2 regions of the Kluyvera sp. CRP genome follow, and region 1 is predicted to be linked to the other one. Evidence: predicted binding sites of a transcription regulator. Region 1 holds the regulator's gene; the other holds the start of a gene.
What was found. The regulator LexA, encoded in region 1, represses DNA repair genes until DNA is damaged. The targets are predictions, from matches to a motif close to TNCTGTATGTACATACAGNA.

Region 1 (11,136 bases):
TCTATCAGCGTCATGACGTTCACATGATCGACTTCTACTACTGGGATATCTCGGGTCCTGGTGCCGGTATCGAAAACATCGATCTGGGCTTCGGTAAACTGTCTCTGGCAGCAACCCGTTCTCAGGAAGCGGGTGGTTCTTACATCTTCACCAGCAATGATATTTACAGCAAATACAAAGACACAGCGAACGACGTATTCGACGTCCGTTTAGCCGGTCTGGAAACCAACCCGGACGGCGTGCTGGAGCTGGGTGTTGACTACGGTCGTGCTAACAAAACCGACGGTTACAGCTTTGCTGACGGCGCAACCAAAGACGGCTGGATGTTCACCGCTGAACATACCCAGAGCATGTTGAAAGGCTACAACAAGTTTGTTGTTCAGTACGCCACTGACGCCATGACCACGCAGGGTAAAGGTCTGTCTCAGGGCTCTTTCACCGGCAACGACTATGACAAAGACGCAGAAATCGGTGCGGTAGATAACAAGATCAATAACAACGGCGACATGTGGCGTGTACTTGATCACGGCGCAATCTCCCTCGGTGAGAAAGTTGATCTGATGTACGTCGGTATGTACCAGAATATCGACCGCGATGATGGCAACGGCACCAAGTGGTGGACCGTCGGTGTGCGTCCTATGTACAAATGGACGCCAATCATGAGCACCCTGATGGAAGTCGGCTACGACAACGTTAAGTCGCAGAAAACCGGCGACACCAACAACCAGTACAAAATCACCCTGGCGCAACAGTGGCAGGCTGGCGACAGCATCTGGTCCCGTCCGGCCATCCGCGTATTCGCAACCTATGCGAAGTGGGATGAGAAATGGGGTTACGACAACGGTATCGCTTACAAAGATACCAGCGCGAAAACCTACAGCCGCGGCGACAACGATGAGTGGTCCTTCGGTGCCCAGATGGAAATCTGGTGGTAATTCAGCACTAACCTGACGTAACAACCGACGAGGGGCGCAAGCCCCTCTGTTCCTTGAGGTTTAGCGCGCTATTGCCTGGCTACCGCTAGAACCACGCTTTCTGAGGTCATCATAATGAAAATGAAAAAAAGTCTCGTTGCTCTCTGCTTATCCGCTGGATTAATGGCGAGCGTCCCGGGCATTAGCCTCGCTGACGTCAACTACGTGCCGCAAAACACCAGCGCCGCGCCGACCATCCCGACCGCTGCCCTCCAGCAGCTGACCTGGACGCCGGTCGATCAATCTAAAGTTCAATCCACCCAAATTTCCACCGGTGGTCAAAGCCTGAACGTTCCGGGAATCACCGGCAACGTTGTGGCCTACAGCGTTCCCGCCAATATTGGCGAGCTGACGCTGACCCTGACCAGCGAAGTGAACAAACAAACCAGCGTATTTGCGCCGAACGTGCTGATTCTTGACCAGAATATGACGCCTTCTGCGTTCTTCCCAAGCAGCTACTTCACCTACCAGGAGCCTGGCGTAATGAGCGCCGACCGTCTGGAAGGGGTGATGCGCCTGACGCCGGCGCTGGGCCAGCAAAAACTCTATGTTCTGGTGTTTACCACCGAGAAAGATCTCCAGCAAACCACGACGCTGCTGGATCCGGCAAAAGCCTACGCTAAAGGCACCGGTAACGCGGTGCCGGATATTCCTGACCCGATCGCTAAACACACCACCGACGGTCTGGTGAAGCTGAAGGTGAAAACCAACAGCAGCTCCAGCGTTCTGGTTGGCCCGCTGTTTGGCTCTTCCGGCCCGGCTCCGGTCACTGTCGGCAACACGGCGGCTCCGGTTGCCAGCGCACCCGCAGCGGCCCCGGTCGTGGCGCCAGTTGCGGCTCCGGCAGCGAAAACTGAACCGATGCTCGACGATACGGAAAGCTACTTCAACAACGGGATTAAACAGGCCGTGGCGAAAGGGGATATCGACAAAGCCCTGAAACTGATGAATGAAGCCGAACGCCTGGGATCTAAATCTGCTCGTTCCACCTTTATCGGCGCTGTAAAAGGCAAGGGGTAAGTTCTCCCCGCAGCGCCGATGTTTAGGCGAAGCCTTTCGGTGTGCCCTGTCGGGCACACCTTTTTTATACGCTTCATCCTTCAAGCTGCGATGATGAACGGCATATAGCGCAAAGCAAACTGTTGCACTGCTGTTGCGCTAATGATCGTATTTGACCATTACTGCACCCCCTCCCGCGGCTTTCTGCGATACAATGGCGAAACGCTTTGTATTGGAGAGACAGGCATGTCGCACCCTGCACTGACGCAACTGCGCGCGCTGCGCTATTTTGACGTCATTCCCCCGCTTGAACCCACTCAGCGCGACTGGCTGATGCTGGAAGATTCGATGACCAAACGGTTTGAGCAGTTTGGGAAACCGGTTAGCGTAACGCTTTTAAACGAGGCGTTTGTCAGCCGCGATGCGCTGGTAGAAGAACAACACCTGTTGCCAGAAGAGTCTCGCTATTGGTTGCGAGAAATATTATTGTGCGTCGGCGGTGAGCCGTGGCTTGCCGGGCGCACCGTGGTGCCAGAGTCGACCCTCTGTGGGCCGGAGCTGGCGCTACAAAACCTGGGGCAGACGCCGCTGGGTCGTTATCTGTTTACGTCGTCGACGCTGACGCGAGACTTTATTGAGATAGGCCGTCATGATGCGCTGTGGGGGCGTCGTTCCCGTCTCCGCCTGAGCGGTAAACCGCTGCTGTTAACCGAGCTGTTTTTACCGGCATCGCCGCTGTACTAAGAGGAAGAAGAAGAATGGAGTGGAGTCTGAAGCAGAACAAGCTACTGGCTTACCATCGACTGATGCGTACGGATAAACCGATCGGCGCGCTGCTGCTGCTGTGGCCGACGCTGTGGGCACTGTGGGTCGCCTCACCGGGCGTACCGCCGCTGTGGATCCTGGCGGTGTTTGTGGCGGGCGTCTGGCTGATGCGCGCCGCAGGCTGCGTGGTCAACGATTATGCGGATCGTAAATTCGACGGCCACGTGAAACGCACGGCCAACCGTCCGCTGCCGAGCGGCGCGGTCACGGAGAAAGAGGCCCGTACGCTGTTTATCGTGCTGGTGGCGCTCTCTTTCCTGCTGGTGCTGACGCTCAACACGATGACCATTCTGTTGTCGGTGGCGGCGCTGGCGCTGGCCTGGGTTTACCCGTTTATGAAGCGTTATACCCACCTGCCGCAGGTGGTGCTGGGGGCGGCGTTTGGCTGGTCAATTCCGATGGCCTTCGCGGCGGTCAGCGAGTCACTGCCGCTGAGCTGCTGGCTGATGCTGCTGGCGAATATTTTGTGGGCGGTGGCCTATGATACCCAGTATGCGATGGTTGACCGTGATGATGACGTGAAGATTGGCATCAAATCCACGGCGATTCTGTTCGGCGATAACGACCGTCTGATTATCGGTATCCTGCAGGCGTGCGTGCTGGCGCTGATGGCGCTTATCGGCTGGTTGAACGGCCTGAACTGGGAGTTTTACTGGTCAATCCTGATCGCCGGTGCGCTGTTCGTCTACCAACAGAAGCTGATCCGCCACCGCGAGCGTGGGCCGTGCTTCCAGGCGTTTATGAACAATAACTACGTGGGTCTGGTGCTGTTTATTGGGCTGGCGATGAGCTACTGGCAGTTCTGAGTTTGGCATGAAACTGTCGCCTGGCCGGCACCCAATAAGCGAATAAAAAAATCCCCGGTACAGACCGGGGATTTTTGTTTTTACTGTGCCGCCTCTTCCTGCGTCACGCTCTCGATCGTCAAGCGCACGTCCGAGGTAATCAGGCCCGCCATCATCTGGTAAACCTTCATCGTCTCTTCCGGCTCGGCGTCGCCGCTGTCGCTGATATAGCCCTCATCGCGGAGCGTCAGTACCAGCGACGAGAACACCGCTTTATCAAAGAACTCCGGCGAGTTGATGCCGTGCAGCACCGACAGACGCTGCGCCAGCGTACGGCTCTCTTTCTCCAGCGTACTGCGGTTCATCGACGGGTTGCCGCTCAGCAGCCAGAAGGTGATCGCGTAGCGTTGCAGTGTCTCGCGCGCCCCGGCCGCCAGCAGTTGAAGCGTGCGGGAGTGTGACGCGTTGATGCGCAGCTCGCCGTTCTGCTCGGTAATCAGCGCCTGACGCGCCATTTCGGCGATCAGCGTATCAATGACTGCCGGCAGCTCTTCACGCGTCCAGCGCAGGAACAGCTCGGCTTTCAGCATCGGATACAGCGTTTCGATCATACTCAACACCTGGTCACGGGAGATCTGGCGATGTTGAGTCATGATGGTGGCCAACAGCGACGGCATAATCAGCATGTGCGCGATGTTGTTGCGGTAGTACGTCATCAGCACCGCCTGCTCGCGCGGCAGAATGATGATGTCGCCGATGGTGTCTTTCTCGACTTCGAACTTGTTCATCTGCAGCGCGTGGTCGATAAGCTCGCTGGCGGAGGCTTTTGGCGCGGTAGCATCCGGCGCGTACGGCGCATTACGCATTAACGCCAGGTAGCATTCCAGCTGCTGCGTCAGCTGTTCGCGGGTCAGCGAACGCTGGCGAGAGGCCAGCAGCGCGGTGCAGCACAGGTTCATGGCGTTGGCGGCACCGGCGTTGTTAATGCGCACCATCAGCTCGCCCGCCAGTTTATTGACGGTCGGCGTCAGCCACGCCGGGCGTACGGCTTCGATCGGGTCGATCGACTCGCGCCACTCCGGCACGTGGTGGTTCAGGTAGGTCATCAGCGGCATGGGTTCGCCGAAGTTGACGTAGCCCTGGCCGAGATTACGCAGCTTGCTCAGACCGCGCAGCATCTGCGGCAGGCTCTCTTTCTCTTTGGTCGCGCCGCGCAGCTCTTTGGCGTAGGTACCCACTTCCATCACGTGCTCGTAGCCGATGTAAATCGGCACTAACGTAATCGGGCGAGTACCGCCGCGCAGCATTGCCTGAATGGTCATCGACAGGGTGCCGGTTTTCGGATCCAGCAGGCGGCCGGTACGGGAACGCCCGCCTTCCACGAAGTATTCAACGGAGTAGCCGCGGCTGAACAGCTCGCCGAGGTATTCGCGGAACACCGTGGAGTACAGCTTGTTGCCCTTAAAGGTACGGCGGATAAAGAACGCGCCCAGGCGGCGGAAAATCGGGCCAGCCGGCCAGAAGTTCAGGTTGATACCGGCAGCAATATGCGGCGGCACCAGCCCCTGGTGATAGAGCACGTAAGAGAGCAACAGGTAGTCCATATGGCTACGGTGGCAGGGCACGTAGACGATTTCATGGCCGTCGTGCGCCAGCTGGCGTACGCGCTCGGCGTTATGGACGTTAATCCCCTGATACAGACGGTTCCAGGTAAAGCTGAGGATACGGTCGGTGAGGCGAATCATCTCGTAGGAGAAGTTCGCCGCAATCTCTTCCATTAGCGCAATGGCGTTTTGCTGCGCCTTCTCGTGCGAGATTTTCTTGCTGCGCGCTTCGTCTTCTACCGCCTTGGCGATGGCTTTCGACGCCAGCAGCTTTTTGAACAGGTCGTGACGCGCCGGCAGACGCGGGCCAACCGCCGCCAGACGCTGACGGGCAAAGTGCATACGCGCGACGCGCGCCAGCTTCTGAGCAATGATTTTGTCCGTGCCGTGTTCGTCGGCCATGCGGCGCAGCGACACGGACGGCGAGAAGCGCACGAAGCTATCGCGGCCCAGCCAGGAGACAGCGAAGAATTTCTGGAAGCCGTTGAGCATTCGCAGCGGCGGGTTTTCCTCGCCTTTTTCGCGGCCAGGCGAACGCCCGAACATCACGGAGACCGGCACCATTTGCACATCCAGATCCGGATTGCTGCGGTGCAGATCGAGGTAGTCGTGGAACAGCTTGATCGACTCTTCTTTCGGCGTGTAGTAGGTGAACACGCGCGGGCCGCCGTGGATAAACACGTAGCGCGGCAGCAGGGTGCCGTCGATTTCCAGCGGTTCAAGCGGGTCAGGTAAATCGTGCGCCAGACATTGGGCGCGCAGCGTCAGCAGGTCGGCCTTAGAATTATAAGGCAGGACGTACATAATCGGACGCGAGGTATCAAGCCCTAATTCCTGTGCAGGCTCTGCGGGAATAGACTTGCTTTTTACCAGTACGCTTAATGGTAAATTCAGTAATTTGTAGTAAATTCGTGGCCAGCCGGACATAAACGATGTAAAGCCTCTGGTTAATCATGCAAATGCGCGGCAAGAATATCAGAAAGTCAGCAGAATTTCTGTTCTACCGCTTCATAACACGCATTGTCATTGACGTAATAACAAAAAAGGTTCTTGAGATGGCCAATAATACCACCGGGCTCACCCGAATCATCAAAGCAGCGGGCTATTCCTGGAAAGGATTTCGCGCGGCGTGGATCAACGAAGCCGCGTTCCGCCAGGAGGGTGTCGCGTCGGTGCTGGCGATTATTATCGCCTGCTGGCTGGATGTCGACGCGATTACGCGCGTGCTGCTCATCGGCTCCGTCCTGTTGGTGATGATAGTGGAAATTCTCAATAGTGCACTGGAAGCGGTGGTGGACCGCATCGGCTCCGAATACCACGAGCTGTCCGGGCGGGCAAAAGACATGGGATCGGCGGCGGTGCTGCTGGCGATTTTCGTCGCGCTCATCACCTGGGGCACGCTGCTGTGGGCGCATTTCCACTAAAGCTGTGAAAACTGCCTGATTTCGTGCGTTTTATGGTTTCAAAATAAACACTAGCTGTATATACTCACAGCATAACTGTATATACACCCAGGGGGCGGAATGAAAGCGTTAACGACCAGGCAGCAAGAGGTGTTTGATCTCATCCGGGATCACATCAGCCAGACGGGCATGCCGCCGACGCGTGCGGAAATTGCTCAGCGCTTGGGGTTCCGTTCCCCGAACGCGGCTGAAGAGCACCTGAAAGCGCTGGCGCGTAAAGGTGTCATCGAGATTGTCTCCGGCGCTTCTCGCGGTATCCGCCTGCTGGTGGAAGAAGAAGAAGGTCTGCCGCTGGTGGGCCGCGTCGCGGCGGGCGAACCGCTGCTGGCGCAGCAGCATATCGAAGGCCATTACCAGGTTGACCCGTCGCTGTTCAAACCGAGCGCCGACTTCCTGCTGCGCGTTAGCGGCATGTCGATGAAAGATATCGGGATTATGGACGGCGACCTGCTCGCGGTGCATAAGACTCAGGACGTACGTAACGGCCAGGTCGTTGTCGCGCGCATCGACGAAGAAGTCACGGTCAAACGCCTGAAAAAACAGGGTAACGTCGTCGAACTGCTGCCAGAAAACAGCGAATTTAAGCCGATCGTGGTGGATCTGCGTCAGCAGAATTTCTCCATTGAAGGGCTGGCCGTTGGCGTTATCCGCAACGGCGAATGGCTGTAAAAACTCCCCCTCTCTAATGGCTGCGATACATCCGCTATCGCAGCCTTTTTTCGTTCTGGTTGATACCCATGTCGCTACTCACTTCCGCTGATAAAGCGCTGTGGCGCCTTGCGCTACCGATGATCTTCTCCAACATTACCGTGCCTCTTCTGGGTCTGGTCGATACCGCCGTCATCGGTCACCTGGACAGCCCCGTCTATCTGGGCGGTGTCGCTATTGGGGCGACGGCGACCAGCTTCCTGTTTATGCTGCTGCTGTTTCTACGTATGAGTACAACCGGCCTGACGGCGCAGGCCTTTGGCGCGAAAAACCCGCAGGCGCTGGCACGCGCGCTGGTGCAACCGTTGATGCTGGCGCTGGGCGCCGGGTTGCTGATCATTGTGTTTAAAACCCCGCTGATTAATCTGGCGCTGTCTATCGTTGGCGGCAGCGGTGAGGTGCTAGAGCAGGCGCGTCGCTTCCTCGCCATTCGCTGGCTCAGCGCGCCTGCTTCCCTGGCGAACCTGGTCCTGCTGGGGTGGCTACTGGGCGTGCAGTATGCGCGCGCGCCGGTGGTGCTGCTCGTGGTGGGGAATGTGCTGAACATTGTGCTCGACCTGTGGCTGGTGATGGGTCTGCACATGAACGTGCAGGGCGCCGCGCTCGCTACGGCGATTGCCGAATACGCCACCCTGCTGGTCGGGCTGGGAATGGTACACAAGGTGATGGCGATGCGCGGCATCTCCTGGGCGATGCTGAAAACCGCCTGGCGCGGCAACATCCGCCGCCTGCTGGCGCTCAACCGCGACATTATGCTGCGTTCCCTGCTGTTACAGCTGTGCTTCGGCGCGGTCACCGTCTTTGGCGCGCGGCTCGGTGGTGAAGTGGTGGCGGTGAACGCGGTGCTGATGACGATGCTCACTTTCACCGCCTACGCGCTGGATGGCTTCGCTTATGCGGTGGAGGCGCACTCCGGCCAGGCGTATGGCGCGCGTGATGGCAGCAAACTGCTTGAGATCTGGCGCGCCGCGTGCCGTCAGGCGGGCGTGGTGGCGCTGGCTTTTGCGCTGGTATACGCCGTGTTTGGCGAAAATATCGTCGCCTTGCTTACCTCGCTGCCCGAACTGCAGCAACTGGCCGACCGTTACGTGCTGTGGCAGGTGGTGCTGCCGGTGATTGGCGTCTGGTGTTATCTGCTGGACGGCATGTTTATCGGCGCCACGCGAGGCGCCGAGATGCGCAACAGCATGGCGGTCGCCGCCGCCGGTTTTGCGCTGACGCTGCTGGCACTGCCGGTGCTTGGCAACCATGGGCTGTGGCTGGCGTTGGCCGTTTTCCTCGCGCTGCGCGGCCTGTCGCTGGCGTATATCTGGCGTCGCCACTGGCGAAATGACAGCTGGTTTTCCTGATGTGATGGTTAAAGATTCCGAATAGTGAATCATGCTCAGAATGACTGACTACAATTAACCTCACGCTTAGCGAAAAAGAGTTCACACTCTCTCGCTATTCATTCACTGACGATCGAGGATTCAATGATGAATAAAGACGAAGTCGGCGGTAACTGGAAGCAGCTTAAAGGTAAAGTGAAAGAGCAATGGGGCAAACTGACCGATGATGACATCACGGTGATCGAAGGTAAACGCGATCAGCTGGTCGGTAAAATCCAGGAACGTTATGGATACGCAAAAGATCAGGCGGAAAAAGAGGTGGATAGCTGGGATAAACGGCACAATCACCGCTGGTAACGCACTCCTCCTGCCCATGCGTACAAGGAGGTACGCTCCCCATCAATCCCGCGTTAGCGGGATTTCTTTTTAATATGAATCGTATGGTCGTGATGGCAATGTTCATGCGCGCGACAGGCTTCAACTTCCACGCAGGCGGAACACAGCCCGTGCGCTTCAATGACGTTGTGGCGCAGCGCAAAGCCCATCTTTGCTGCCAGCGTATGCATGATGTCCTCAACGCCTTCCGCACACTCTTCTTTCACCACGCCGCAGCGATCGCAGATAAACATTGCGGAGGTGTGGGTCGGCTGATCGAACAGGTGGCACAGGACGTAGCTGTTAGCGGACTCGACCTTGTGCACGAAGCCCTGCTCAAGCAGAAACTCCAGCGCGCGGTAGACGGTCGGCGGCTTGGCCTGCGGCTCTTTCTCGCGCAGCAGATCCAGCAGGTCATAGGCGCTGATTGCCCCTTCCTGCAGACTCATCAGGCGCAACACTTCGAGACGTTGCGGAGTCAGGCGCACGCCGCGTTGCGCGCACAGCTTTTCAGCTTGCGCTAACAGTTCTTGCGTGGTGGTCTTATCCATTGGCGTCCTCAGGTTACGGGGAAATAAACCCCTACTTTACCATGTTATGCCGGAAACGCCGAGTTTCCACAGGTGTGCTATAGCTGTGTTATAGCAGGTGCACTTCACACTCAGGATGAAAAATGATGAAAAGACCCGACTGTATTCGCCATTGGCACGATGTTGAAGGACCGGATGACTCTACCTATCCCGACAGCGATGAGCGCTTCTCCATCGGCGCGCCGCTGGCTCGTGCGCTGGGGCTGAGACATCTTGGTATTCACCACGAGCGCTTGCCGCCAGGCCGACGCACTTCCTACCCGCATGCCGAGAGCGACGAAGAGGAGTTTATCTACGTACTGGAAGGTTATCCGCAGGCGTGGATTAACGGCTATCTGTGGAAGCTGGAACCCGGTGACAGCGTGGGCTTTCCGGCAGGAACCGGCGTTTGCCATACCTTTATCAACAACACGTCAGAAGAGGTCCGGCTGCTGGTGGTGGGGGAAGCCAATAAGAAACACAACCGGATTTACTACCCGCTAAATGCCTCGTATGCCGTCACGCGCGACGATCGCTGGGTGGACCATCCGCCGCAGTTTTTTGGCCCGCACGATGGAAAACCTGGGCGAAATTAGCCTCTTCTTCTATAAAGATTAGAGCGCTTATTAAAAATAACGATAACCGAAGAAAATTTCAGTTAGGGGAACAAGACGCTTTTTCCCTCGCTATTCACAGCAACAGTTCGTCTCCATCCAGGTGATAACGGGTGGAGGGTTGTTTCATTACAGACAATAAGACGAGCATACTGTGAATAAAAAAGACAAATTTTCGCTGATGGGGGTGGCTGTCTCCTTTTTTGTGGCGGGACAGGCAGGGGCGGCAAATGGTTGGTCGGAAGCCCGTAACGACGCGATGGGCGGCACGGGCGTGGCCTCTGCGAACTATGGCAGCGGCGTGTTAATTAACCCGGCGCTACTGGCAAAGGCAAAACCGGATGACGATATCACGCTGATTGTGCCGTCAATTGGCGCGCAGATCTCCGATAAGGACGACCTGCGCAACAAAATCGACGATATCAGCGATGATGTTAACAACTATCGGCGGGTGCTGCGCACGATGAATCCCGTCGATCTTCTCAATCCCAATAGCGCGGCATCCCGGCAAGTTTCGGTCGCGGCGGGGGATTTGGCGGATCAGCTCTCCTCGTTAAAGGGCAAGACGGCGAACGCTAAAGCCGGTGCGGGGTTGGCGATCAGCATTCCAAACGATGTGCTGGACGTTGCTTTCGTCACCAAAGCCAGCGCCAGAGCGCGGGTCAGCTCCTATATCGATCAGGGTGATATCAACCTGCTGCACGGCGTTGAAGCGGTGCCGTTAAGTGCGATTGGCGTCAATCCGCAGGATTTGAAGTCTCAGGGCTATGGCCGTGCGGCTATCGTGTCCGACTATGGTGTGGCGATTGCCCGCCAGTTCGATCTCGGCGGTGTGCCGGTTTCGCTGGGCGTGACGCCAAAACTGCAGCAAACCTGGCTCTATAACTACACC
Region 2 (11,136 bases), 2.0 Mb from region 1:
ATCATCCAGCGCGTTGGCTAAGCGGGCGATAACCTGTACGTGCTCGTTATTGCGGGCGGCAATGCCGATCACCAGGCGCGCGATATCGTCCGGCTCGTCGCCGAAACGTACGCCTTGCGGGTACTGGCAAATGACAATCCCGGTGCGCAGCACGCGGTCTTTGGCTTCTACGGTGCCGTGCGGAACGGCGATAGATTCTCCGAGGTAGGTGGTGGTCAGCGCTTCACGCGCCAGCATGGCGTCGATGTAATCCGGCTCGACGTAGCCGCCGGAGACCAGCATTTCACCGGCAAAGCGAATGGCCTGCTCTTTGGTGTCGGCGGTTAAGTTAAGGAAGATGTTATCGGCGCTGAGCTTAAACAGGTTTTCCTCGCGCTCGCCGGGCGTGAACGCATCGTCGTTGGCGGCGATAATCGTCTGGTTAATCAGGCGACTGTCGTTCGCCGCGGGCGGCAGCTTAGCGGCCAGCAGGCGGGTGGTTAAGTCGGTGTACAGGCCGCTGTCGAGGAAGTTGCTGAGCGACATATGCATTGCCTGCGGTGCAAAACGCATGGCGCGTTCGGTAAGGTCCTGATGGGTGATCACCAGATCGACATCGTCCGGCAAACTGTTGATGGCGCAGTTGGTCACTGAAATATGACTCAGACCGGCGTCTTTTACCTTTTTACGCAGCACGCCCGCGCCGAGCGCACTGGAGCCCATTCCGGCATCGCAGGCGACGATGATTTTACGCACGTGGTGCAGGTCTTTCGCCAAATCCAGCGCCGGTGCGGGCTGTGGCAGTTCGCCGGACGGTTTAGCGCCGGACTTTGACTGCTGCTTCAGGCTCTGCATGCGACGGGTGGCTTCCGCCAGACCGTTGCTCTCTTCATCACCCACGCGAACGCGTTTGAGCAGCATCGACGCCGTCAGGAAGGAAACCAGCGTGGAGGCCAGAATCGACAGTACGACGCCAATCAGCGACGCTTTCGGCGTCATCAGCAGGACGGCAAAAATAGAACCCGGAGAAGCCGGAGAGACCAGGCCCGCGTTGAACAGCGTCAGGGTAAAGACGCCGGTCATCCCACCGAGGATCACCGCCAGAATCAGGCGTGGGTTCATCAGGACGTACGGGAAGTAAATTTCGTGAATCCCACCGAAGAAGTGAATAATCGCCGCGCCGCCTGCGGACTGCTTCGCGCTGCCTTTGCCAAAGAACATGTACGCCAGCAGAATCCCCAGACCCGGACCCGGGTTAGCTTCAATCAGGAAGAAGATAGACTTACCGGTTTCCGTCGCCTGCTGAATACCCAGCGGTGAGAAGATACCGTGGTTGATGGCGTTATTGAGGAACAGGATTTTGGCCGGCTCGACAAAAATTGAGGTCAGCGGCAGCAGGTTGTTCTGCACCATGACGTTGACGCCGCTCGCCAGCGCTTTCGACAGCAGCTCCACCATTGGCCCAATCGCCAGGAAGGAGAGCATCGCCAGCAGCATGCCGAGAATCCCGGCAGAGAAGTTGTTTACCAGCATCTCGAAGCCGCTTTTGATCTTCCCATCAACCCAGCGGTCAAAGCGTTTGATGGCCCAGCCGCCCAGCGGACCGGCGATCATCGCGCCCATAAACATCGGCATATCGGCGCCGACAATCACCCCCATGGTGGTGATCGCGCCGACCACGCCGCCGCGCTCGCCGCCCACGAGGCGCCCCCCGGTATAGCCGATTAACAACGGCAGCAGATAGGTGATCATTGGGCCGACCAGCTTAGCCAGCGTCTCGTTCGGCAACCAGCCGGTAGGAATAAACAGTGCGGTAATCAAACCCCAGGCAATGAATGCGCCAATATTGGGCATCACCATATTGCTGAGGAAGCGGCCAAAATTCTGTACCTTGACCTTGATATCTGGTGATAACATAAAAACACCCCTCGTGGTGCGCGTCAGATGTTGCGCGCGTAATAGTTGTGCTGGTTTCGCCAAAAACCAGCCAGTCGTTCTGTATGCAAAATCGACTCTATCACGCCGTTTTCGTCTCGCGTACCCCGAGGGTTTTTTGTGATCTTAGTCACTGTGATTGGCCGGGTTTTGGGGTGTTTATGGTGATTTAGATCACATAAATGGGCTGTAAGTCTGCTACAACGTTAAATTATCGCCTTTGTCTCGCTATTTTTTGTGATTAAAATCACCTTTTATGTTGGCGTGTTTGTTTCCAAATTGTGATCTCATTCACAAGCTATTTTAGCGCTAACCCCATCAGCCACTTTCGCTTTTCTCTTCAGCCCTTTTTTCGTTAGAAAATTACATCTGCAATAAAAAAAGCCCCGCGCGGTTTCCCGGCAGGGCTGAATACGTTTAACGTACGGTTAGCTGAACAGTGCGGTAATGCTCGCGCTGCCGAGGCTGTGGAAATGGACGTTGAAGCCCACCATTGCGCCGCTGGCGCCTTCGTCAACGTCGATTTTGTCGATATCCAGCGCGTGGACGGTAAAGATATAGCGATGCGTTTCGCCTTTTGGCGGTGCTGCGCCGCCGTAGCCTGCTTTACCGAAATCGGTGCGGGTTTGCAGCGCGCCGGCAGGTAGGCCAACGAGGCCGGAGCCTGCGCCGGTGGGCAGTTCGCGGGTGTCGGCTGGAATGTTGGCGACAATCCAGTGCCACCAGCCGGAGCCAGTTGGGGCATCCGGATCGTAGCAGGTCACAACGAAGCTTTTGGTTCCGGCAGGCACATCGTCCCAGGCCAGATGCGGCGAGATATTCTCACCGTCGTAACCCATCCCATTGAATACCTGGCGCTGGGGTAGTTTCTCGCCGTCACGCAGATCGTGGCTGACTAATTTCATCAACTGCCTCCTTTGTTAATCTACTGATTAACAAAGGAGTGTAGCGTTAACCGCGGCAGATTACCGCTGCTTATTGGATAAAAAATGTTTCCTGTTCGACCGCGAGGCACACCGCGCGGGTCAGACGCGTCAGCTGCTGCGGGGTAATCAGGTACGGCGGCATCAGGTAGATCAGGCGGCCAAATGGTCGAATCCAGACCCCTTGCTCAACAAAGAATCGCTGAAGCAGCGCCATGTTGACCGGGTAGCGCGTTTCGACCACGCCGATCGCGCCCAGAACGCGTACATCGGCGACCAGCGGCGCGTCGGAGGCGGGGGCCAGCTCGCGCTTAAGCTGCTGCTCAATCGCTGCCACCTGAGTCTGCCACTCGCCGCTTTCCAGCAGCGCCAGGCTTTCCGTCGCCACCGCGCAGGCCAGCGGATTGCCCATAAACGTCGGCCCGTGCATAAAGCAGCCCGCTTCGCCGTTGCTGATGGTTTCCGCCACCTCGCGCGTGGTGATCGCGGCAGACAGCGTCAACGTGCCGCCGGTGAGCGCTTTACCGAGGCACAGAATATCGGCGCTGATCCCCGCGTGTTCGCAGGCGAACAGCTTGCCGGTGCGGCCAAAGCCTGTGGCAATTTCGTCGGCAATCAGCAGGATCCCCTCACGATCGCACATCTTACGGATGCGCTTTAGCCACTCCGGATGATACATCCGCATGCCGCCCGCCCCCTGGACTACCGGCTCAAGGATCACCGCGGCAATCTCGTGGCGATGAGCGGCCATCAGGCGGGCAAACGCCACCATATCGTACTCGTCGAACTCACCGTCAAAGCGGCTGTGCGGTGCGGGGGCAAACAGATTCTCCGGCAGATAACCCTTCCACAGGCTGTGCATGGAGTTATCCGGATCGCAAACCGACATCGCGCCGAAGGTATCGCCGTGGTAGCCGTTACGGAAGGTGAGAAAACACTGACGCGACTCGCCTTTGGCCTGCCAGTACTGCAGCGCCATCTTCATCGCCACTTCAACCGCCACCGACCCGGAATCGGCCAGGAAGACGCACTCCAGCGGTTCGGGCGTCATGGCCACCAGCTTGCGGCACAGTGCCACCGCGGCAGGGTGGGTTATCCCACCAAACATCACGTGCGACATCTGGTCAATCTGCGTTTTCATCGCCGCGTTCAGACGCGGGTGATTGTAACCATGAATCGCCGCCCACCAGGAGGACATGCCGTCGACCAGACGCTCGCCGCTGGCAAGCTGCAGCTCGCAGCCCTCGGCGGAAACCACTGGATAAACCGGTAACGGTGCGGTCATGGAGGTGTAGGGATGCCAGATATGGCGGCTATCGAAGGCGAGATCGTCCGTTGTCATAATCGACTTGTAAACCATTTTGAAAAGTTTTAGGTTTACGAGTATAAACCGAACCGAAAATTAACAAAACCCCCGGAGAAGCCAATGGCTCACCCTTTACGCTGGACAATGTCGCAGGTCACCGCTCTTTTCGAAAAACCGCTGCTGGAACTGCTGTTTGAAGCGCAGCAGGTCCATCGCCAACATTTTGACCCTCAGCAGGTACAGGTGAGTACGCTGCTGTCGATTAAAACCGGCGCCTGTCCGGAAGACTGCAAGTACTGCCCGCAGAGTTCACGCTACAAAACCGGGCTGGAGAGCGAACGCCTGATGGAAGTGGAACAGGTGCTGGAATCGGCGCGCAAAGCCAAGCAGGCAGGCTCCACCCGTTTCTGTATGGGCGCGGCATGGAAAAACCCGCACGAGCGCGATATGCCGTATCTCGAGCAGATGGTACAGGGCGTCAAAGAGATGGGGCTCGAAGCCTGTATGACGCTCGGAACGCTCTCTGACAGCCAGGCGGCGCGTCTGGCCTCGGCGGGGCTGGACTACTATAACCACAACCTCGATACCTCTCCGGAGTTCTACGGCAATATCATCACCACCCGCAGCTATCAGGAACGTCTTGATACCCTGGATAAAGTGCGCGAAGCCGGGATTAAAGTGTGTTCCGGCGGGATCGTCGGGCTGGGGGAAACGGTTAATGACCGCGCCGGTCTGCTGCTCCAGTTGGCCAATCTGCCGACGCCGCCGGAAAGCGTGCCGATCAACATGTTGGTGAAGGTCAAAGGCACACCGTTGGCCGATAACGAAGACGTTGATGCCTTTGATTTTATTCGCACGATTGCCGTGGCGCGTATCATGATGCCGACCTCGCACGTGCGCCTGTCCGCGGGGCGTGAGCAGATGAACGAGCAGACCCAGGCAATGTGCTTTATGGCGGGCGCTAACTCCATCTTCTACGGCTGCAAGCTGCTGACGACGCCAAACCCGGAAGAAGATAAAGACTTACAGCTGTTCCGCAAGCTGGGGCTGAACCCGCAGCAAACCACGGTCACCGCCGGAGACAACGAGCAGCAGCAGCGTCTCGAACAGGCGCTGATGACGCCGGATACCGACGATTATTACAACGCGGCGGCGGTATGAGCTGGCAGCAGCGAATCGACCGCGCTGTCGCTGAACGTCGTGAAGCGCAGGCCTTTCGCCAGCGCCAGCCGCTGGCGCAGGGGGCTGGGCGCTGGTTGATGTGCGAAGGACGCCGTTACCGCAATTTTTCCAGCAACGACTATCTGGGCCTCAGCCAGCACCCGCAGGTGATTCGTGCCTGGCAGGACGGGGCGGAACGTTACGGCGTCGGCAGCGGCGGATCCGCGCATGTCACCGGCTACCACCAGGCGCATCTGCGCCTGGAAGAACAGCTGGCGGACTGGCTCGGCTATGACCGCGCGCTGTTGTTTATCTCCGGTTTTGCCGCCAATCAGGCGGTGATTGCTGCACTGGCTGGACGCGAGGATCGTATCGCCGCCGACCGCCTGAGCCACGCATCGCTACTTGAAGCGGCAACCCTCAGCCCCGCGCAGCTGCGGCGTTTTCAGCATAACGACCGCCATCACCTTGCCCGGCTGCTGGCTGCCCCCGTCAAAGGGCAACAGCTGGTGGTGACGGAAGGGGTGTTCAGTATGGATGGCGACAGCGCGCCGCTGGCCGAGGTCGCCGCCGCGGCGCGTGCCGCCGACGCGTGGCTGATGGTCGATGATGCGCACGGTATTGGCGTAGTCGGTGAAAATGGACGCGGCAGTTGCTTTCAGCAGGGCGTTAAGCCGGAGCTACTGGTGGTGACGTTCGGCAAAGCCTTTGGCCTGAGCGGCGCGGCGGTGCTTTGCAGCCAGGCGGTCGCCGACTATTTCATCCAGTTCGCCCGTCATCTGATTTACAGCACCGCGATGCCTCCCGCCCAGGCGCAAGCGTTACAGGCGGCGCTGGCGGTCATTCAGAGCGATGACGGCCAACAGCGCCGCGACATTTTGACCCAACACATTGCTGATTTTCGCCGTGGCGCGCAAGGGCTGGCCTACGCGCTGAGCGGCTCGCAGAGCGCCATTCAACCGTTGATCGTCGGTGATAACGCAGACACGCTGCGGTTAGCCGAACGCTTGCGTGCGCAGGATTGCTGGGTCACGGCTATTCGTCCACCGACGGTACCCGCGGGCACCGCGCGTTTGCGTCTGACGCTCACTGCCGCGCATGACGCGCAGGACGTTGCTCATCTGCTGGAGGTTTTGCATGGCGAGCGTGGATAAACAGGCGGTCGCCGCGGCGTTTGGCCGCGCGGCGGCGTCTTATCAACAACACGACGAGTTACAGCGCCTCAGCGCCGCGCAGCTGCTGTCCCAGCTGCCGGCGCGGGCGTTTTCCCGCGTACTCGATGCCGGCTGTGGGCCGGGGAGCTACAGCCGCTACTGGCGCGAGCAGGGCAGCCACGTTACCGCGCTGGATCTCTCGGCGGAGATGCTGCGACAGGCGCGTCTACAGCAGGCGGCGGATGCGTATCTGCTGGCGGATATCGAGGATATACCGCTACCTGGCGGCGGCTTCGATTTAGCGTGGAGCAATCTGGCTATTCAGTGGTGTAGCGATCTGCATGCAGCGCTGGCTGGCCTTTATCGTCAGCTCGCCCCCGGTGGCACGCTGGCATTTACCACGCTGACGGCGGGTTCGCTGCCGGAGCTTAACCAGGCGTGGCAGGCTCTCGACAGCCATCCGCACGCCAATCGCTTCCTGCCTGAAGCGACGCTGCGCGAGGCGCTGGCGGCCTATTCTGGCCATGGGATGGCGACCACCATCACCCTTTCTTTTCCCGATGCGCTGAGCGCGATGCGCTCGTTAAAGGGGATTGGCGCAACACACCTGCACCAGGGGCGCAGCCGCCAGCCGCTCACCCGCGGCAGGCTCCAGCAGCTACAGCTGGCCTGGCCGAGGCAGGAGGGGATTTGCCCGCTGACCTACCATCTTTTCACAGGAATCATCACACGTGACTGAACGTTTTTATGTAACCGGAACCGATACGGAAGTCGGGAAAACCGTTGCCAGCACCGCACTATTGCAGGCCGCACGCCTGCTGGGCCGTCGCGCCGTGGGCTATAAGCCGGTAGCATCGGGCAGCGAAATGACCGATGAGGGGTTGCGCAACAGCGACGCGCTGGCGCTCCAGCGTAACAGCGCGCTGCCACTGCGTTATGAAGAGGTGAACCCGTATACCTTTGCGGAACCCACGTCACCGCATATTGTGAGCGCCGATGAGCAGCGGCCTATTGAGGCTGGCGTGCTATCGGCGGGTTTGCGTGCTTTAGAAGCGCAGGCCGACTGGGTGCTGGTGGAAGGCGCTGGCGGCTGGTTTACGCCGCTCTCGCCCACGCTGACGCTCGCCGACTGGGTTCGCGACGAGCAACTGCCGGTTATTCTGGTGGTGGGGGTGAAGCTGGGTTGCATCAATCATGCCGTGCTAACCGCTCAGGCAGTACAGCAGGCCGGGCTGCGGCTGGCTGGCTGGATTGCCAATGACGTCGTACCGCCGGGGCGCCGCCATGCCGAGTATCTGAGTACCCTCCAGAGAATGCTGCCTGCCCCCCTGCTGGGCGAAATTCCGTGGCTTGGCGAGTCGGTCGACGATCGACCTCTTGGCGGCTATCTCGATTTGAGTCTGTTATAAACCCCTTTTTTTATTCTGATTTTTCTCTCGCGGGTTATCTTCATTCGTAAGCGATAACCCGCAGAAAACGTAAGGAAAAAGCACGCCGTTATGGATAAAACACGTGCGCCTTTTCGCTGATACATATCAAAATTGGCGAGAAAATATTTTTTTGATTTCACGTTGACAGGAAGTTGCGCAAACCGCCGGGTGGCGAGGGATAGGGGCTAGCGGCAGTTATCCACTATTCCTGTGGATAACCCTGTGTATTAGAGTTAGAAAACTAGCGGTAAACGAGAGAACATGCGGCCTGCGCCTGAATTGATGCGAAAGGCGGCTTTTCTATCTTTTTATTAATAATCAACAAGATAAATAAAAGCAATGGCGTAATAAAAAGTGCTGCGGATTGCCATAAAACTTTCATGACCGATATTGACAAATGTTAAAAGAGAAAAAGTTCTGGGGATAACCCGGTTCAACTGGTGTTTTAAGTTGTCAGAGGATAAATTTTCGCCTGTGACGCATGCCGCAACCTGTTTTGCTCAAAATACGATAATAGATTACTGTTTTTATATCCAGTATTTTTTATTGGCAATTTGGCAGGCGGCGAGTAGAATTAATCTCCAGCCCGACCCATCCGTTATCAGGTAGCGTTGCCCATGAGTAAACCCTTTAAATTACATTCCGCGTTCAGCCCTTCCGGCGACCAGCCGGTAGCCATCTCACGTCTGAAAGAGGGGCTGGAGGACGGTCTCGCGCACCAGACGCTGCTGGGCGTTACCGGGTCGGGGAAAACCTTTACTGTGGCCAACGTCATTGCCGATCTCCAGCGTCCGACGATGGTGCTGGCGCCGAACAAAACGCTGGCCGCGCAGCTCTATGGCGAAATGAAGGCATTCTTCCCGGAAAACGCGGTGGAGTATTTTGTCTCCTACTACGATTACTACCAGCCAGAAGCCTACGTTCCCAGCTCCGACACCTTTATCGAAAAAGACGCCTCGGTGAACGAACACATTGAGCAGATGCGTCTGTCCGCCACCAAAGCACTGCTTGAGCGCCGCGATGTCGTGGTGGTGGCCTCGGTGTCGGCGATTTACGGCCTGGGCGATCCCGATCTCTATTTGAAAATGATGCTGCACCTGACGGTCGGCATGATTATCGACCAGCGTTCAATTCTGCGCCGCCTGGCTGAGCTACAGTACACCCGCAACGATCAGGCGTTCCAGCGCGCGACCTTCCGCGTACGCGGCGAGGTGATTGATATCTTCCCGGCAGAGTCTGACGATCTGGCGCTGCGCGTTGAGCTGTTTGATGAAGAGGTCGAGCGCCTCTCGCTGTTCGATCCGCTAACCGGGCACGTCGAGTCGACCATTCAGCGCTTCACCATCTACCCGAAATCGCACTACGTCACGCCGCGTGAGCGCATTGTCCAGGCGATGGAAGATATCAAGGTTGAGCTGGCAGAGCGCCGCAAGGTGCTGCTGGAAAATAACAAGCTCCTCGAAGAGCAGCGTCTGAGCCAGCGTACTCAGTTCGATCTTGAAATGATGAACGAGCTTGGCTACTGCTCGGGCATTGAAAACTACTCACGCTTCCTGTCCGGGCGCGGGCCGGGCGAGCCACCGCCGACGTTGTTCGATTATCTGCCGGCTGACGGCCTGCTGGTGATTGATGAATCGCACGTCACCATTCCGCAAATTGGCGGCATGTACCGCGGCGACCGGGCGCGCAAAGAGACACTGGTCGAGTACGGCTTCCGTCTGCCGTCGGCGCTCGACAACCGCCCGTTGAAGTTCGAAGAATTTGAAGCGCTGGCGCCGCAAACCATCTATGTTTCGGCAACGCCGGGTAACTATGAACTGGAGAAATCCGGCGGCGAAGTTATCGACCAGGTGGTGCGTCCAACCGGCCTGCTTGATCCGTTGATTGAGGTACGCCCGGTGGCGACTCAGGTGGATGATCTGCTGTCAGAAATTCGCAAGCGCTCGGTTATCAACGAACGCGTGCTGGTGACAACCCTGACCAAACGCATGGCGGAAGACCTGACGGAATATCTCGAAGAACACGGTGAGCGCGTACGCTACCTGCACTCTGATATCGACACCGTTGAACGTATGGAGATCATTCGGGATTTACGTCTGGGCGAGTTTGACGTGCTGGTGGGTATCAACCTGCTGCGTGAAGGCCTGGATATGCCGGAAGTCTCGCTGGTGGCGATTCTCGATGCCGACAAAGAGGGCTTCCTGCGTTCGGAACGTTCGCTGATTCAGACCATTGGCCGTGCCGCGCGTAATATCAACGGTAAGGCCATTCTCTACGGCGACAAGATTACCCCATCAATGGCGAAGGCGATTGGCGAAACGGAACGCCGTCGCGAGAAGCAGGAACGCTACAATGAAGAGCATGGCATCGTGCCTCAGGGGCTGGTGAAAGACGTTGTCGATATTCTGGCGATGGGCGAGGGGCTGGCGAAAACGAAAGCGAAGGGGCGCGGCAAGTCTCGTTCTGCCTCGCCAATCGTTGAGCCAGACGTGAAAGCGCTGACGCCGAAAGCGCTCCAGCAGCAGATTCAAACGCTGGAGGCGCAGATGCTGAAACACGCTCAGAACCTCGAGTTTGAAGAAGCGGCAGAAATTCGCGACCGTTTGCATCAACTGCGTGAACTGTTTATCGCAGCGTCGTGATCCGCAGCGAAAATATCGAGTCGGCCTGATAAGCGTAGCGCCATCAGGCCGTTCGGCTCATTTGCCGGATGGCGGCGCAAACGCTTTATCCGGCTTATGGGGGGGTGTACCAGGCTCTATTTATCTGAGTTGCGGCGGCCATCACGATCCCGCTATCCGCCTTAATGTTCACTTAATCTATTCTGCTGATACTATCCTTAAAATCATTAGGGGTAGCGTCATGTCGAATCTGAATTTCCAGCAGTTATTTACCTTACTCGTCTCCGTTGCCATCGTTGCCGGTTTCCTGAGCCACTGGCTGTTGAGCTACTGACTTCTCTTAGCGCTTTGTCGGCAAAAACTCTACCCATGCCCGCGTCCCGGTTGTGTTTTCGCGGTTTTGCAGGAAGAACGCCGCTTCATGCAGCTGGGCGATGCGCGTCACGATGCTAAGCCCGAGGCCAATGCCGCCATAGCGGCTGTCCATGCGCACAAAAGCCTGGCTCAGCTCGCCTACCTTCGATTCATCAATTCCTGGCCCTTCATCTTCCACAATCAACATTGGTTTGCTGTCTGCGGCCAGCGACAGCGTAATGGTGGTTGATTTTGGGCTGTAGCGATGTGCAT

Region 2: a site for LexA is predicted at 8,408-8,427, ahead of uvrB (excinuclease ABC subunit UvrB). Genes of this name have one in related genera too.

Annotation. Positions count from the first base shown of each region.
Region 1 is NZ_CP082841.1:732,119-743,254, reverse strand. It holds gene K7B04_RS03405 (maltoporin) at 1-935, shown strand, start outside; gene malM (maltose operon protein MalM) at 1,050-1,994, shown strand; gene ubiC (chorismate lyase) at 2,220-2,717, shown strand; gene ubiA (4-hydroxybenzoate octaprenyltransferase) at 2,732-3,604, shown strand; gene plsB (glycerol-3-phosphate 1-O-acyltransferase PlsB) at 3,685-6,114, opposite strand; gene K7B04_RS03380 (diacylglycerol kinase) at 6,243-6,611, shown strand; gene lexA (transcriptional repressor LexA) at 6,711-7,319, shown strand; gene dinF (MATE family efflux transporter DinF) at 7,388-8,707, shown strand; gene K7B04_RS03365 (CsbD family protein) at 8,834-9,043, shown strand; gene zur (zinc uptake transcriptional repressor Zur) at 9,097-9,612, opposite strand; gene K7B04_RS03355 (cupin domain-containing protein) at 9,738-10,226, shown strand; gene K7B04_RS03350 (conjugal transfer protein TraF) at 10,399-11,136, shown strand, end outside.
Region 2 is NZ_CP082841.1:2,703,525-2,714,660, forward strand. It holds gene K7B04_RS12725 (PTS mannitol transporter subunit IICBA) at 1-1,896, opposite strand, end outside; gene K7B04_RS12730 (kinase inhibitor) at 2,343-2,819, opposite strand; gene bioA (adenosylmethionine--8-amino-7-oxononanoate transaminase) at 2,890-4,179, opposite strand; gene bioB (biotin synthase BioB) at 4,264-5,304, shown strand; gene bioF (8-amino-7-oxononanoate synthase) at 5,301-6,458, shown strand; gene bioC (malonyl-ACP O-methyltransferase BioC) at 6,442-7,197, shown strand; gene bioD (dethiobiotin synthase) at 7,190-7,867, shown strand; gene uvrB (excinuclease ABC subunit UvrB) at 8,506-10,530, shown strand; gene pmrB (two-component system sensor histidine kinase PmrB) at 10,850-11,136, opposite strand, start outside.